One region of the Streptomyces sp. NPDC044002 genome, then DNA from elsewhere that is predicted to be linked to it. Evidence: riboswitches for the same ligand, from Rfam matches in the RefSeq annotation. Region 1 holds a riboswitch; the other holds the start of a gene.
What was found. A riboswitch is a leader RNA that binds a small molecule or an ion and turns the genes downstream of it on or off. The one in region 1 is predicted to bind S-adenosylmethionine.

Region 1 (7,598 bases):
CGTCGGAACCATCATCTGGTTGAGTTCCGAGCTGATGTTCTTCGCGGCCCTCTTCGCGATGTACTTCACCCTGCGATCCGTGACGGGTGCCGAGTACTGGACAGAGCAGGCCGCGGCCTTGAATCTGCCCTTCTCGGCGACGAACACCACGATCCTGGTGCTCTCCTCCCTCACCTGCCAGCTCGGCGTGTTCGCCGCCGAGCGCGGTGACGTGAAGAAGCTCCGGACGTGGTTCATCATCACGTTCGTCATGGGTGCGATCTTCATTGGCGGCCAGGTGTTCGAGTACACCGAGCTGGTCAAGCACGAGGGCATGTCCCTCTCGTCCGGCCCGTACGGCACGGTCTTCTACCTGACCACCGGCTTCCACGGTCTGCACGTGACGGGCGGTCTCATCGCCTTCCTGCTGGTCCTCGGCCGGACGTACGCGGCCAAGAGGTTCACCCACGAACAGGCCACGTCGGCCATCGTCGTGTCCTACTACTGGCACTTCGTCGATGTCGTCTGGATCGGCCTCTTCGCGACGATCTACCTGATCAAGTAGCGATCACGTCGCCGGGTACCGCTCGGCACACCGTCCAGAAACACCGACGCAGAAGATCCTGACACCGGGGTAATCCGTGAAAAAGCTCTCCGCACGACGACGCCATCCGCTGGCGGCGGTCGTCGTTCTACTCTTCGCGCTGGCGGTCACGGGGGGGCTGTACGCCGCCTTCGCGCCCGCGGGCAAGGCGCAGGCCGATGAAACCGCCCAGTCCCTCGCCATCGAGGAGGGCAAGAAGCTCTACGCCGTGGGCTGCGCAAGCTGCCACGGAACCGGCGGTCAGGGTTCCACTGACGGCCCCAGCCTGGTCGGCGTCGGCTCCGCGGCCGTCGACTTCCAGGTGAGCACGGGCCGCATGCCCGCCCAGCAGCCCGGCGCCCAGGTGCCGAAGAAGCCGAACATCTACACCCAGCCCCAGATCGACCAGCTCGCGGCGTACATCGCGTCCCTCGGTGCCGGCCCGATCACGCCGACCGAGAAGCAGTACGACCCGGCGGGTGCCGACATCGCCGCTGGTGGCGAGCTGTTCCGCAACAACTGCGCGCAGTGCCACAACTTCACCGGCGAGGGTGGCGCGCTGACCAACGGCAAGTACGCCCCGAACCTCGAGGACGTCTCGCCGAAGCACATCTACGAGGCCATGCTGACCGGCCCGCAGAACATGCCCTCCTTCCCGGACAGCACCATGCCGGAGAAGCAGAAGAAGGACATCATCGCGTACCTCGAGAACGTCAACGGCGAGAAGTCCACCAGCCCCGGTGGCCTCAAGCTCGGCGGCCTCGGTCCCGTCTCCGAGGGTCTGTTCGGCTGGATCTTCGGTCTGGGTGCGCTGATCGCTGTTGCCGTCTGGGTCGCGGCCCACACCGCTAAGGCCAAGAAGTCATGAGTAGCCAAGACATTCCCGAAGACAAGCACCTGCCGAGCGAGCAGGGCGACGCGCACCACGGTGCCGTAGCGGTCGCGGACGACCCGTTCGCGGACCCCGGCCTCCCGGTCCACAAGCCGCGCATCCAGGACATCGACGAGCGGGCCGCCAAGCGGTCCGAGCGCACGGTCGCGATGCTGTTCACGCTGTCGATGCTGGCCACGATCGGCTTCATCGCCTCGTACGTGGCCTTCCCGGTCGACAAGATCGTGTTCATCTTCCCGATCGGCAAGGTCAGCGCGCTCAACTTCGCGCTCGGCATGACGCTCGGCACGGCCCTGTTCTGCATCGGCGCCGGCGCGGTCCACTGGGCCCGCACGCTGATGTCGGACGTCGAGGTCGCCGACGAGCGCCACGAGATCGCCGCCTCCCCGGAGGTCAAGGCGAAGGTCATGCAGGACTTCGCCGACGGTGCGAACGAGTCCGGCATCGGCCGCCGCCCGCTGATCCGCAACACGATGCTCGGCGCGCTGGCCCTGCTGCCGCTCTCCGCCGTCGTGATCCTGCGCGACCTGGGCCCGCTGCCCGAGGACAAGCTGCGCAAGACCCTGTGGTCCAAGGGCAAGCTGCTCATCAACCAGAACACGATGGAGCCGCTGCGTCCCGAGGACGTCCTGGTCGGTTCGCTGACCTTCGCCATGCCGGAAGGCCTGGAGGAGGACCAGCACGACTTCCAGACGCAGATCGCCAAGGCCGCCCTGATGATCGTCCGCATCAAGCCGGAGGACATCAAGGACAAGCAGGAGCTGGAGTGGTCCCACGAGGGGATCGTCGCCTTCTCCAAGATCTGCACCCACGTCGGCTGCCCGATCAGCCTGTACGAGCAGCAGACGCACCACGTGCTCTGCCCGTGCCACCAGTCCACCTTCGACCTCTCCGACGGCGCCCGTGTCATCTTCGGCCCGGCCGGTCACGCGCTTCCGCAGCTGCGGATCGGCGTGAATGACGAAGGCTTCCTCGAGGCGCACGGCGACTTCGAAGAGCCCGTCGGTCCTGCATTCTGGGAGCGCGGATGAGCACCTCCACGAACACCTCGGCCGGCCCGGCGCGCAACGCGTCGCGCGGCGAGCGCGTAGCCGACTGGGCGGACGGCCGCCTGGGCATCTACGGCCTCGCCAAGGCCAACATGCGCAAGATCTTCCCGGACCACTGGTCCTTCATGCTGGGTGAGATCTGCCTCTACAGCTTCATCATCATCATCCTCACGGGTGTGTACCTGACGCTGTTCTTCCACCCGAGCATGAACGAGGTCGTGTACCACGGCTCGTACGTGCCGATGCAGGGCGTCATGATGTCCGAGGCCTTCGCCTCGACCCTGGACATCAGCTTCGACGTCCGCGGTGGCCTGCTGATCCGCCAGATCCACCACTGGGCGGCGCTGATCTTCGTCGCGGCCATGGTCGTGCACATGATGCGCGTCTTCTTCACCGGCGCGTTCCGCAAGCCGCGTGAGGTCAACTGGATCTTCGGCTTCCTGCTGCTGGTCCTCGGCATGTTCACCGGCTTCACCGGTTACTCGCTGCCGGACGACCTGCTCTCGGGTACCGGTGTCCGCTTCATGCAGGGCGCCATCCTGTCCGTCCCGGTCGTCGGCACCTACCTGTCGATGTTCCTCTTCGGCGGGGAGTTCCCGGGCGGCGACTTCGTCGCGCGCTTCTACTCGGTGCACATCCTGCTGCTGCCCGGCATCATGATGGGCCTGCTGGTCGCGCACCTGATCCTGGTGTTCTTCCACAAGCACACCCAGTTCGCCGGCCCCGGCAAGACGAACAACAACGTCGTCGGCATGCCGCTGCTGCCGGTCTACATGGCCAAGGCCGGAGGCTTCTTCTTCCTGGTCTTCGGTGTCATCGCGGCCATCGCGGCGATCGCCTCGATCAACCCGATCTGGGCGCTCGGCCCGTACCGCCCGGACCACGTGTCCACCGGTGCGCAGCCCGACTGGTACATGGGTATGCCGGAAGGCCTCATCCGAGCCATGCCGGGCTGGGAGATCAACCTGTGGGGCCACACGCTCGTCCTGGGCGTGTTCATCCCGCTGCTGCTCTTCCCGCTGGTCCTCGGCGCCATCGCCGTCTGGCCGTTCATCGAGTCCTGGGTCACCGGCGACAAGCGCGAGCACCACATCCTGGACCGCCCGCGCAACGTCCCGACCCGTACGGCCTTCGGTGTCGCCTGGATCGCGGAGTACATCGTGCTCCTCATCGGCGGCGGCAACGACATGTTCGCCCAGTACTTCCACCTGTCGATCAACTCGATCACGTGGTTCGTCCGGATCGGCTTCTTCGTCGTCCCGGTCCTGGCGTTCATCGTCACCAAGCGGATCTGCCTCGGCCTCCAGCGCCGGGACCACGACAAGGTGCTGCACGGTCGCGAGACCGGCATCATCAAGCGCCTGCCGCACGGTGAGTTCGTCGAGGTCCACGAGCCGCTGTCGCAGGGCAAGCTGCACACGCTCACCGCGCACGAGCAGTACAAGCCGGTCGAGATCGGCCCGACGGTCGACGAGAACGGTGTCGAGCGCAAGGTGACGCGCGGCGAGAAGCTGCGGGCGAAGCTCAGCAAGGGCTTCTACGCGGAGAACAACCAGATTCCGAAGCCCACGGTGGAGGAGTACAAGGAGATCCAGTCCGGCCACGGCCACCACTGATCTCCGGCACGACCGCTTGAGGGACCGGCCCGGCCGGTCCTGGTGTCGCCACGGCGAGAGCCCCGTCCAGTCACTGGACGGGGCTCTTTGCCGTCCCCCGGGCTGGATAGGCTAGAGATCCTTCTCATTCGACGTACGACCCCCGACGAGCAGCAGGAGCTGACCATGAACGTTGCGACCCCGGCAGGCGGCGACAGCGTGGCGGCCCGCGGCTGGCCGGGCATCCTGGAAGCGCTGCTCACCCGTCAGGACCTCGCCGCCGAGGACACCGCCTGGGCGATGGAGCGGATCATGCGCGGCGAGGCCACCGACGCGCAGATCGCGGGCTTCGCCGTGGCCCTGCGGGCCAAGGGCGAGACGGTGGCCGAGTACACGGGGCTGGTCCGCACGATGTACGCCCACGCCAACCTGATCGAGGTGCCCGGGCGGACCGTGGACATCGTCGGCACGGGCGGCGACGGCGCCAAGACGGTCAACATCTCGACCATGTCCGCCATCGTGGCCGCCGGTGCCGGCGCCAAGATCGTCAAGCACGGCAACCGGGCGGCGTCCTCCGCCAGCGGCTCCTCCGACGTCCTGGAGAAGCTCGGCGTCAACCTGGCCCTCACCCCGGAGCGGGTGGCGCAGGTGGCCGAGGAGGCCGGCATCACCTTCTGCGCCGCGGTCGTCTTCCACCCGGCCCTGCGGTACGCCGCCTCGGCCCGCCGCGACCTCGGGGTGCGCACCGCGTTCAACGGCCTCGGCCCGCTCACCAACCCGGCCCGCGTCAAGGCGCAGGCCGTCGGCGTGGCCGACCCGCGGCTGGCCCCGATCATGGCCGGGGTGCTCGCCGAGCGGGGCACCTCCGCCCTGGTGTTCCGCGGCGACGACGGCCTGGACGAGCTGACCACCACCGGGACCTCCCGGGTGTGGTGGGTCCGCGACGGCGAGGTCACGGAGCACGCCTTCGACCCGCGCGACGTCGGCATCGGCACGGTCGACATCTCGGCCCTGCGCGGCGGCGACCCGTCGTACAACGCGGACGTCGCCCGCCGCCTGCTGGCGGGGGAGACGGGCCCGGTGCGCGACGCCGTCCTGCTGAACTCGGCGAGCGCCCTGGTGGCGCTGGACCCCGGCACGGGCACGCTGGAGGAGCAGCTCGCGGCCGCCATGGCCCGCGCGGCGGAGGCCATCGACTCCGGGGCCGCCCGCGCCGTCCTGGACCGCTGGGTGACGGCCAGCAACACCTGATCCCGAGCGGTCCTTCCGGACACGGCCCCGGTCCACATCGTGGACCGGGGTCTTGCGCGTGCGGGATCTTGTGGCAGGATGCTCTCCAAGGTCACGAGTGACAGCGTTTAGGCCCCGGCTTGCTGTCCGGCAACCCTCCTTCCGTGGCGGGGTGCCCCGGGTGATGACCAGGTCGTAGGCAGCGAGGTCTACGGCAAGCGCGGATCCCTCGACACCAGGGGTCCTGGTCTCTCGAGGAGCGTTTTCCGTGAGCAAGCGAATGCGATAGGGCGACTCCGCCCCTTCTTCAACCCTCGGACCAGGGTCCCTTCCGCGTACCCCCGATCAGTCCGAGGACCTTCCCGTACCCCCTGACGGCCGCCGTCGCCACGCGCCGCCGCACCCGCGTACGGGCACACCGAAGCCATTCAGCCCTGCCTGCCGGGAGATACCGCCATGTCCGCATCCCTGAACGCCGCCACCGCCGCCTGCGCCACCGCCGCCGAAGTCCCCGCCTGTGAGGGGCCGCTGCCGGTGCTCGGCCGGGACGTCACCGTGCCCCTCGTCACCGGCGGCGAGGTCACCTACGCGGCCCTGGACTACGCGGCCAGCGCCCCCGCGCTCCAGCGGGTCTGGGACGACGTGGCCGCGTACGCCCCGTACTACGGCAGCGTCCACCGCGGCGCCGGCTACCTCTCGCAGCTGTCCACCGACCTGTTCGAGCAGAGCCGCGCCACGGTCGCCGAGTTCCTCGACTGCCGCCCCGCCGACCAGGTCGTCTTCACCCGGTCCACCACCGACTCCCTCAACCTGCTCGCCGCCGCGCTGCCGGCCGGCTGCCAGGTCTTCGTCTTCGAGACCGAGCACCACGCCTCGCTGCTGCCCTGGGGCGACGCCCGGGTCACCTACCTCAACGCCCCCCGCACCCCCGGCGAGGCCGTCGCCACCCTGGAGCGGGCCCTCGCCGACCGCGACCCGTACGGCCCGGCGCTGGTGTGCGTCACCGGGGCGTCCAACGTCACCGGTGAACTGTGGCCGGTGAAGGAACTCGCCGCCGCCGCGCACGCCCACGGCGCGCGGATCGTGCTGGACGCCGCCCAGCTGGCCCCCCACCACCCCGTCTCCGTACGGGAGCTGGACGTGGACTGGGTCGCCTTCTCGGGGCACAAGCTGTACGCGCCCTTCGGCTCGGGCGTACTCGCCGGCCGCGCCGACTGGCTCCAGGAGGCGGAGCCGTACCTCGCCGGGGGCGGCGCCTCCCGCAAGGTGGCCCGCCGCGAGGACGGCGGCGTCGACGTCGAGTGGCACACCACCGCCGCCCGCCACGAGGCCGGCTCCCCGAACGTGATCGGCGTCTACTCCATCGCCTCCGCCTGCCGGGCGCTGCGGGAGGCCGGCTTCGAGAACCTCGTCGCCCGGGAGGAGCACCTCATCGCCAAGGTCCGCGAGGGCCTGGCGGAGGTTCCGGCGGTGCGGGTGCTGTCCCTGTTCGGGGACGACGCCCCGCGCGTCGGCGTCATCTCGTTCGTGGTCGACGGCTGGAACAGCTCGCACTTCGCGGCCGCGCTGTCCGCCGAGTACGGGATCGGGGTGCGGGACGGGCTGTTCTGCGCCCACCCGCTGGTGCGGACCCTGCTGGGCAGTGAGCCGCAGGCCCAGGGGGAGTGCGGGGCGCCGGAGGCGGCACCGGGGGAGCGGTCGCTGAACGCGATCCGGGTCAGCTTCGGGGCCGGTACTCCGGACGAGCACGTCGAGCGGTTCGTCCGCGCGGTGAAGGAACTCGTCGCGGACGGGGCGAAGTGGCAGTACCGCACGGAAGAGGGCCGCTGCGTGCCGGCCGTGTAGTTCCGGTGGGGCTGGAGCGTCCGACCCCGGTCGGCAGAATCCAGCCCCGCCGGCGTTCGAGGCGCGGGGGTCTGGGCGCGGAGCCCCCAGGAGGCCCCGCGCAGCGGTGCGGCTACGCGTCCAGGCCGATGGCGAACGCGGCTTCCAGGTCGTGCTGCGAGTACGTGCGGAACGCGACGTGCGTGTCGGTGGCCTCGACGCCCGGGATCTTGCTGATGCGGCCCGGGATGATGTCCGCGAGGTTCTCGTGGCGGGCGACGCGGACCAGGGCGATCAGGTCGTACGTACCGGTGACGGAGTAGACCTCGCTGACGCTGTCCAGCTGCGCGATGGACTCGGCGATCTCGGGGATCCGGTCCACGCTGGTCTTGATGAGCACGATCGCGGTGATCACGGTTGGTTGTCTCCCTCGCCGGCAGTTCGTC
Region 2 (7,598 bases), on a different contig from region 1:
CGGGCGGTGAGCAGGTCGCGCATCGGTACGTCCCGCCAGCCCAGGTTCGCCGCGTACACGGCGGTGCCGCGCTCGGCGTCGACGATGCCGGGGACGGCGACGCCGGCGGCGGAGGCGGGCGCGCCGAAGCGTTCCCGGCCGAGGTCGAGGAGCTCGGCGGCGAAGTCCAGGATCGTCTCGACGACGGCGTCGGGGCCCCGCTCGCGGCCGGTGGCGCGGCGTGCCTCGTGCAGCAGGGTGCCGTCCGCCCCGATCAGGGCGGCCTTGATCCCGGTGCCGCCCACATCGAGGGCGATGACGTGTTTCACGGGTTTCACAGCAGACAGTCTCGCGTGCTCGGCGGGGAAAGGTCTAGTCCATTGGAGGGGATTGTTGACCGGCCATACAAATTCGGACCGCCCAAGTGACACAGTCCGGAAACAGTCCGCGGCAGACCCCGTTCCGGATGTGGAGGAGCCGCCAAAGTGGTGTAGACCTTACGTCGGATCGTACGTACAACCTGGGGTGGATCAAGAACTGTGAAGGGCCGTTACCTGAGGCCGGCCGCGACCGGCGCCGCACTGTCCCTGACCCTGGCGACGCTGGCGGGCTGCGGAACCGTGTCCGGCCTCACCGGGGACAACGACGTGACCCTGCGGGTCGTGGCGGCCGACTACGGGGACAATCCGCAGAACTCCTCCGCCGGCTACTGGAAGAACCTCGCCACCGCCTTCGAGAAGGACAACCCCGGCGTCCACGTCGAGGTCAGCGTCTACTCCTGGTCGGAGGTCGACGCCAAGGTCGCCGCGATGGTCAAGGCCGGCAAGGCCCCCGACATCGCCCAGATCGGCGCCTACGCCGACTACGCCGAAGCCGGCAAGCTCTACACCGCCGACGAACTGCTCTCCGTCACCACCGAGGCCGACTTCCTCGCCCCCCTCGCCGACGCGGGCAAGGTCAAGCGGGTCCAGTACGGGATGCCGTTCGTCGCCAGCACCCGGCTGCTCTTCTACAACACCAAGCTCCTCGGCGACGCCGGCATCATCCCCAAGGACGGCAGCACCCCCTGGCAGCCCAAGAGCTGGGCGGACATCGAAGCCGCCGCCAAGAAGCTCAAGGCCGCCAACGTCCCCACCCCCTTCGCACTGCCGCTCGGCCGCGAAGAGGCCCAGGCCGAGACGATGATGTGGATGCTCGCGGGCGGCGGCGGCTACACCGACAACGAGGAGGCGTACTCGATCGACTCCGCGGAGAACGTCAAGTCGCTGGAGTTCCTCCGCGACAAGATGGTCGGCCAGCAGCTCACCGGCCCCGTCGAACCGGCCAAGCTCGACCGCCAGGCCGCCTTCGACGCCTTCACGCGCGGCGAGGTCGGCATGCTCAACGGCCACCCCACCCTGCTGAAGCAGGCCGCCGGCAAGGGCGTGAAGTTCGGCATGGTCGCCATGCCCACCATCGACGGCACCGACCACTCCACCATGGGCGTCGCCGACTGGGTCATGGCGTTCAAGAACGGCCACAAGAAGGAGTCCGGGAAGTTCCTGGACCTCCTCTTCTCCGCGAAGAACGTGACCACCTTCACCAACCAGTACGACCTCCTGCCCGTCACCACCAGCGGCTACCGGGCCATGGCCGGCAGCACCGGCGGCTCGGCCACACAGCTGAGGACCTTCCTCGCCGCCCTCCCCAACGCCCGGCTCTACCCCGTCGGCAAGAAGTCCTGGGCCGGGGTCAGCGAGGACGTCAAGCAGAACATCGGCAAGACCGTCGCACCGGGCGGACAGCCCGCGAAGGTCCTGGAGGAGATCGCCGTCGCCGCGCGCAAGGCGGACGGGGAGAAGTAGCCCCGCGGGACACGGGCCGGGGCGGTGTCGGTGGGCGGCGTTAATCTGGCCGTATGACGGACGGCGGGCAGGCGGGTGACACGGGCGGCGCGGCGGCGGACCGGGCCCCCGGGCCGCTGACCGCCGCCGAGGCCGCCGTACTCGCCTACGAAGGCCGCAGCTGGCCCGGCCCCGGCGCCAAGGAGCGCGCGATACGCGAGGCCCTCGGCCTCACCCCGGTCAGCTACTACCAGCTCCTCAACGCCCTCATGGACGACCCCCGCGCCCTCGCCCACGCCCCCGGCACCGTCAACCGCCTCCGCCGCATCCGCGCCGCCCAGCGCGCCCGGCGGTAGGGGGCGGGGGCGGGGGCGCCGACGCTCCGGCGGGCGGCCGGGCCGGACCTGCCGGAGCCCGCCCGGAGCGGCCTCCGCGAAGGCTGGGCGGGCTTCGCGCCCCGCCGGTAGGGTCGACCGTATGGGGAGCCAGCCGCATGATCCGCAGCCGATGCCCGTGCCCGCCACCGCAGCCGGACGCGAGGGACTCGAAGCCCTCCTCCGCGCACCCCGCAGAGCCGTCATCGCCCTCGACTTCGACGGCACCCTCGCCGAGATCGTCCCCGACCCCGACCAGGCCCGCGCCCACCCCGACGCCGTCCCCGCGCTCGCCGCGCTCGCGCCCCAGGTCGAAGCCGTCGCCGTCGTCACCGGCCGGCCCGCCGGCGTCGCCGTACGCCACGGCGGCTTCGCCGGTATACCCGGCCTGGAGCACCTCGTCGTCCTCGGCCACTACGGAGCCGAGCGCTGGGACGCCGTCACCGGCATCGTCCGCGCCCCCGCCGAACACCCCGGCGTCGCCGCCGTACGGGCCGAACTGCCGGGCTTCCTCGACGCCATCGGCGCGTGGCGCGGGACCTGGATCGAGGAGAAGGGCCAGGCCCTCGCCGTCCACACCCGCCGCGCCGAAGACCCCGCGGCCGCCTTCGACGCCCTCCGCGAACCCCTCGCGGAACTCGCCGCCCGCCACGGCCTGATGGTCGAGCCGGGCCGCGCCGTCCTGGAACTGCGCCCGCCGGGCATGGACAAGGGCGTCGCACTGACCGAGTTCCTCACGGAGCGCGGAGCCGAAGCCGTCCTGTACGCGGGCGACGACCTGGGCGACCTCGCGGCGTACTCGGCGGTCGAGAAGCGCCGGGCCGACGGCCTCCCGGGCCTCCTGGTCTGCAGCGGCTCGGCGGAAGTCCCCGAACTCGCAGCCCGAGCCGACCTCGTCCTCCCCGGCCCGGCAGCGGTAACGGCATTCCTGGCACAGCTGGCGGGGGCCCTGCGGGGGTGAGGGGGCGGGGCCGACGGTGCGGGCCCGCTATCTCCCCCTCGACCCCACGGGGTCGAGGGGGAGATAGCGGGCCCCCAGCGGGAGTGCTCACTCCCCCAGCGCCTCCAGCTGGGCTTCGAACCAGGCCGCCGGGGGGAGGGCCGTGGCGGCGGCCGCCAGGCGCTTCGTGCGTTCCGCCCGCTCGTCCGCCGGCATCGTGAGGGCCTCGTGGAGGGCTTCGGCCGTCGCCGTGACGTCGTACGGGTTGACCGTCAGGGCGTTCGTGTGGAGTTCCTCGTACGCTCCCGCCCCCGTGGAGAGGACCAGCGCGCAGCCCGCCTCCGAGACGACCGGGATCTCCTTCGCGACGAGGTTCATGCCGTCCCGCACCGGGTTGATCAGGGCCACGTCCGCCAGCCGGTAGGCGGCGAGGGAGCGGGCGAAGTCGTCCTGGACGGAGACCAGGACCGGCTGCCAGTCGTCCGTGCCGAACTCCGCGTTGATCTCCTCGGCCAGTTCGCGCACCGACTCGGTGTAGTCCCGGTACACCTTGAGGTCCTGCCGGGACGGGTAGGCGGACGCCAGGTGGACGACGCGGCCGCGCCACTCGGGGTGGGCGGTCAGGAGCTCGCGGTAGGCGAGGAGGCCGCGCAGGATGTTCTTCGACAGTTCCGTGCGGTCGACGCGGACGATCGTCTTGCGGTCGCCCACCTCGGCCCGGAGCGCGGCGAGCTTGTCGTCGACCTCCGGCCGGTGGGCCAGTGCCCGCAGGTCGTCCCCGTCGACGCCGAGGGGGTAGGCGTTCACCGGGGTGAACCGCCTCTCCCCGTACCAGCCGGTCTCCGTCATCCTGCGGTGGTGGACCCCGGGGCCGCTGTTCCGGGGGATGGACGGTTCCGCGATGCCGCGCTCGTCGTCGGCGTGCGCGCCGCTGACGAAGCTGACCGCCCAGAGCTCGGTGTGGAACCCCAGCAGGTCCGCCCCCAGCATCCCCCACACCAGGTCGCTCCTGATGTCGTCCGGGAGCATCCCCAGGAACTCGTGGGACCCCCACGGCGTGTGCGTGAAGTGCGCGATCCGCAGGTCCGGGCGCAGTGCGCGCAGCTGCCCCGGGACCAGGGCGAGGTGGTAGTCCTGGACGAGGACGCGGGCGCCCTCGGCGGCCTCCTCGGCGAGGGCTTCGGCGAAGGCCCGGTTGTAGGCGGTGTACGAGTCCCAGCGCCGCCGGAACTCCGCGTCGAAGACGGGTTCGCGGGGGACGTCGTAGAGGTGGTGGTGGGTGAACCAGAGCACGGAGTTCGCGATGCCGTTGTAGGCGTCGTCGTACACGGCGGGGTCGATGTCCAGCATCCGGACGCCCGGCTCGGAGACGCCGCGGCGGACCGCCTCCCGGTCGGCGTCGGAGAGGGCCGCGCAGATCCACAGGGCCTCCGGCTGGGCCGCGAGCGCCGCGGACAGGCCGGAGACGAGGCCGCCGCCGCCGCGCCGGGCGCTGAGGGTGCCGTCGGTGTCGAGGGTGTACGAGAGCGGGCCGCGGTTGGCGGCGACGAGTACCTGGGGAGCCACGGGGGAAGCCATGCCGCGAACCTAGCCCGGGGCCCGCTCGCTCAAACGTCCGGGAAATGTCCGGTTCGTCACGCCGCTTCGTCACGCCGGGTTCGTCACGCCACGCGCCGGACCGCGTACTCCTGGACCTCCGCCATCGGCGGCCGCTCCTCCGTGTCCACGGCGTACGTGCGCGGCACGAACCCGTCCGGCCCGCGCTCGAACTGCGTCAGCTCCGGCCGTACGAGGTGCCCGCGCGAGAGCCTCAGCTGCGCGGTGCGGTAGATCGCGGCGGCCATCCGGCCCAGGGCCTGCCCGTCCTGGTGCCGGTGCAGCCGGACCCCCACGTCCACCTGGGCGAGCGCGTCCAGTCCGACCGTGTGCAGCGCGTCCACGAGCAGGCCCAGCTCCACCCCGTACCCGACGGGGAAGGGGAGGCGTTCCAGCAGGGAGCGGCGTACGGCGTACTCGCCGCCCAGCGGCTGGACGAAGCCGGCCAGCTGGGGCCAGTGGAGGTTGAGGAGCGGGCGGGCCACCAGCTCCGTGACGCGCCCGCCCTGGCCGGGCGCGTCGCCGAGGGGCCGGTCGTACATGGCCTTGACGAACTGCACCTGCGGGTCGGTGAGCAGCGGTCCGACGATCCCGGAGACGAAGGCGGAGTCGAAGTCCCGCAGGTCGGCGTCGACGAAGCAGACGATGTCGCCGGTGGTGGCCAGCAGGGAGCGCCACAGCACCTCGCCCTTGCCGGGCAGGGCCGGGATGCGGGGCAGGATCGAGTCGCGGTGCACGACGCGGGCGCCGGCCTTGGCCGCGACCTCGGCCGTACGGTCGGTGGAGCCGGAGTCGACGACCACCAGCTCGTCCACCAGGGGGACGGGCGGGGCCTCGATCAGGTCGCGCCGGATGGTCTCGACGATCTCCCCGACGGTGGCCTCCTCGTCGAGCGCGGGCAGCACCACGCTCACCGTCGTCCCGGCCGCCCGTTTCCGGTCGAGCAGCTGGTCGAGCGGTCGGTCGGCGGCGGACCAGGAGCGGTCTGCCAGCCAGCGCTCCACCTCATCCAGCACTCTCAGCACCCCTTGGGCATCTCTCCGCGGGTTCCGCGGTCTCTGTGGCACTCGGCCTATTTGGGCCGAATTGTGATCCATCTCGCGGTTCGGACGGCTGTCTCAACCACCCGTCCCGTCGGTTACAGTCTTGAACAACGCGAGAGACCACCGCATGCCGGGGGTCCCGCGCACAAACGCACCGGCGCGCCACAGAGCGCGTGTGTCCGGTGCCATACCGCTCATCCAGAGGGGCAGAGGGACACGGCCCGTTGAAGCCCCGGCAACCCTCCAGTCGGTTCTCGCCAGCGCGAGGCCCCGGCTAGGGAAGGTGCCAATTCCGTCTCATGGCGAAGTGCGCCATGGGGAAGATGAGGAGAAAGGGCCTCGCCATCATGGCTGCACAGACTGTCGCCACCTCTGTCGACCTCGGACCCGCCACCGGACTTTCCTGTCGCGAGTGCGGTACCCGCTTCGAGCTCGGCCCCATCTTCGCCTGCGTCGAGTGCTTCGGCCCCCTGGAAGTCGCCTATGAGCTGCCGCTCGGCGACCCGGAGGCCCTGCGCGCCGCGATCGAGGCCGGTCCGAACAACATCTGGCGCTACGCGCCGCTGCTGCCCGTCCCGGCGGACGTGGCCGCCAAGCCGAACCTGAACCCCGGCTTCACCAAGCTGGTGGACGCCGAGAACCTGGCCAAGGAGCTGGGCGTCACCGGCAAGCTCTACGTCAAGGACGACTCCGGCAACCCGACGCACTCCTTCAAGGACCGTGTCGTGGCCATCGCCGTCGAGGCCGCCCGTGCCTTCGGCTTCACCACCCTGTCCTGCTCCTCCACCGGCAACCTGGCCGGCGCCGTCGGCGCCGCGGCCGCCCGGGCGGGCCTGCGGTCCTGCGTGTTCATCCCGCACGACCTGGAGCAGGGCAAGGTCGTCATGGCCGGTGTCTACGGCGGCGACCTGGTCGGCATCGAGGGCAACTACGACGACGTCAACCGCTTCTGCTCCGAGCTCATCGGCGACCCGCTGGGCGAGGGCTGGGGCTTCGTCAACGTCAACCTGCGCCCCTACTACGGCGAGGGCTCCAAGACGCTGGCGTACGAGATCTGCGAGCAGCTCGGCTGGCAGCTGCCCGACCAGATCGTCATCCCGATCGCGTCCGGCTCCCAGCTGACGAAGATCGACAAGGGTCTCCAGGAGCTGATCAAGCTCGGCCTCGTCGAGGACAAGCCGTACAAGATCTTCGGCGCCCAGGCCGAGGGCTGCTCCCCGGTGTCCACCGCCTTCAAGGCCGGCCACGACGTGGTCCGCCCGCAGAAGCCGAACACCATCGCCAAGTCGCTGGCCATCGGCAACCCGGCGGACGGCCCGTACGTCTTGGACATCGCGCGGCGCACCGGCGGCTACGTCGAGGACGTCAACGACGAGCAGGTCGTCGAGGCCATCAAGATCCTCGCGCGCACCGAGGGCATCTTCGCCGAGACCGCGGGCGGCGTGACCGTCGGCGTGACGAAGAAGTTGATCGAGAACGGGCAGCTCGACCCGGCGCTGACCACGGTGGTCCTGAACACCGGTGACGGACTCAAGACCCTGGAGGCGGTGGCCGCGGACAGCGGCCAGACGGCCACCATCCGCCCGAGCCTGGACGCGTTCCGCGCCGCCGGCCTGGCCTGACCCCCACCTGCTTCCCCCTGACACACCCGGAAAGGCGGTAGCGCCATGAGCGTCAACGTCCGCATCCCCACCATCCTGCGCACCTACACCGGCGGCGTCGCCGAGGTCCCGGCCGAGGGCGCGACCCTCGCCGAGGTCATCGAGTCCCTGGAGAAGAACCACCCGGGCATCGCCGCGCGCGTCCTGGATGACCAGGGCAAGCTGCGCCGCTTCGTGAACGT

Region 2: linked by a shared signal. The riboswitch ahead of thrC (threonine synthase) and the one ahead of AC07A6_RS37980 (aminotransferase class V-fold PLP-dependent enzyme) in region 1 are both predicted to bind S-adenosylmethionine.

The regions. Positions count from the first base shown of each region.
Region 1 is NZ_JBWKEZ010000092.1:9,963-17,560, forward strand. It holds gene ctaE (aa3-type cytochrome oxidase subunit III) at 1-544, shown strand, start outside; gene qcrC (cytochrome bc1 complex diheme cytochrome c subunit) at 621-1,430, shown strand; gene qcrA (cytochrome bc1 complex Rieske iron-sulfur subunit) at 1,427-2,485, shown strand; gene qcrB (cytochrome bc1 complex cytochrome b subunit) at 2,482-4,119, shown strand; gene trpD (anthranilate phosphoribosyltransferase) at 4,285-5,349, shown strand; SAM riboswitch class IV at 5,439-5,555, shown strand; gene AC07A6_RS37980 (aminotransferase class V-fold PLP-dependent enzyme) at 5,785-7,173, shown strand; gene AC07A6_RS37985 (Lrp/AsnC family transcriptional regulator) at 7,286-7,567, opposite strand.
Region 2 is NZ_JBWKEZ010000033.1:38,284-45,881, reverse strand. It holds gene AC07A6_RS23785 (ROK family protein) at 1-308, opposite strand, end outside; gene AC07A6_RS23780 (extracellular solute-binding protein) at 519-1,823, shown strand; gene AC07A6_RS23775 (DUF3263 domain-containing protein) at 1,877-2,158, shown strand; gene otsB (trehalose-phosphatase) at 2,280-3,137, shown strand; gene AC07A6_RS23765 (alpha,alpha-trehalose-phosphate synthase (UDP-forming)) at 3,225-4,694, opposite strand; gene AC07A6_RS23760 (glucosyl-3-phosphoglycerate synthase) at 4,778-5,728, opposite strand; SAM riboswitch class I at 5,947-6,085, shown strand; gene thrC (threonine synthase) at 6,103-7,377, shown strand; gene AC07A6_RS23750 (MoaD/ThiS family protein) at 7,423-7,598, shown strand, end outside.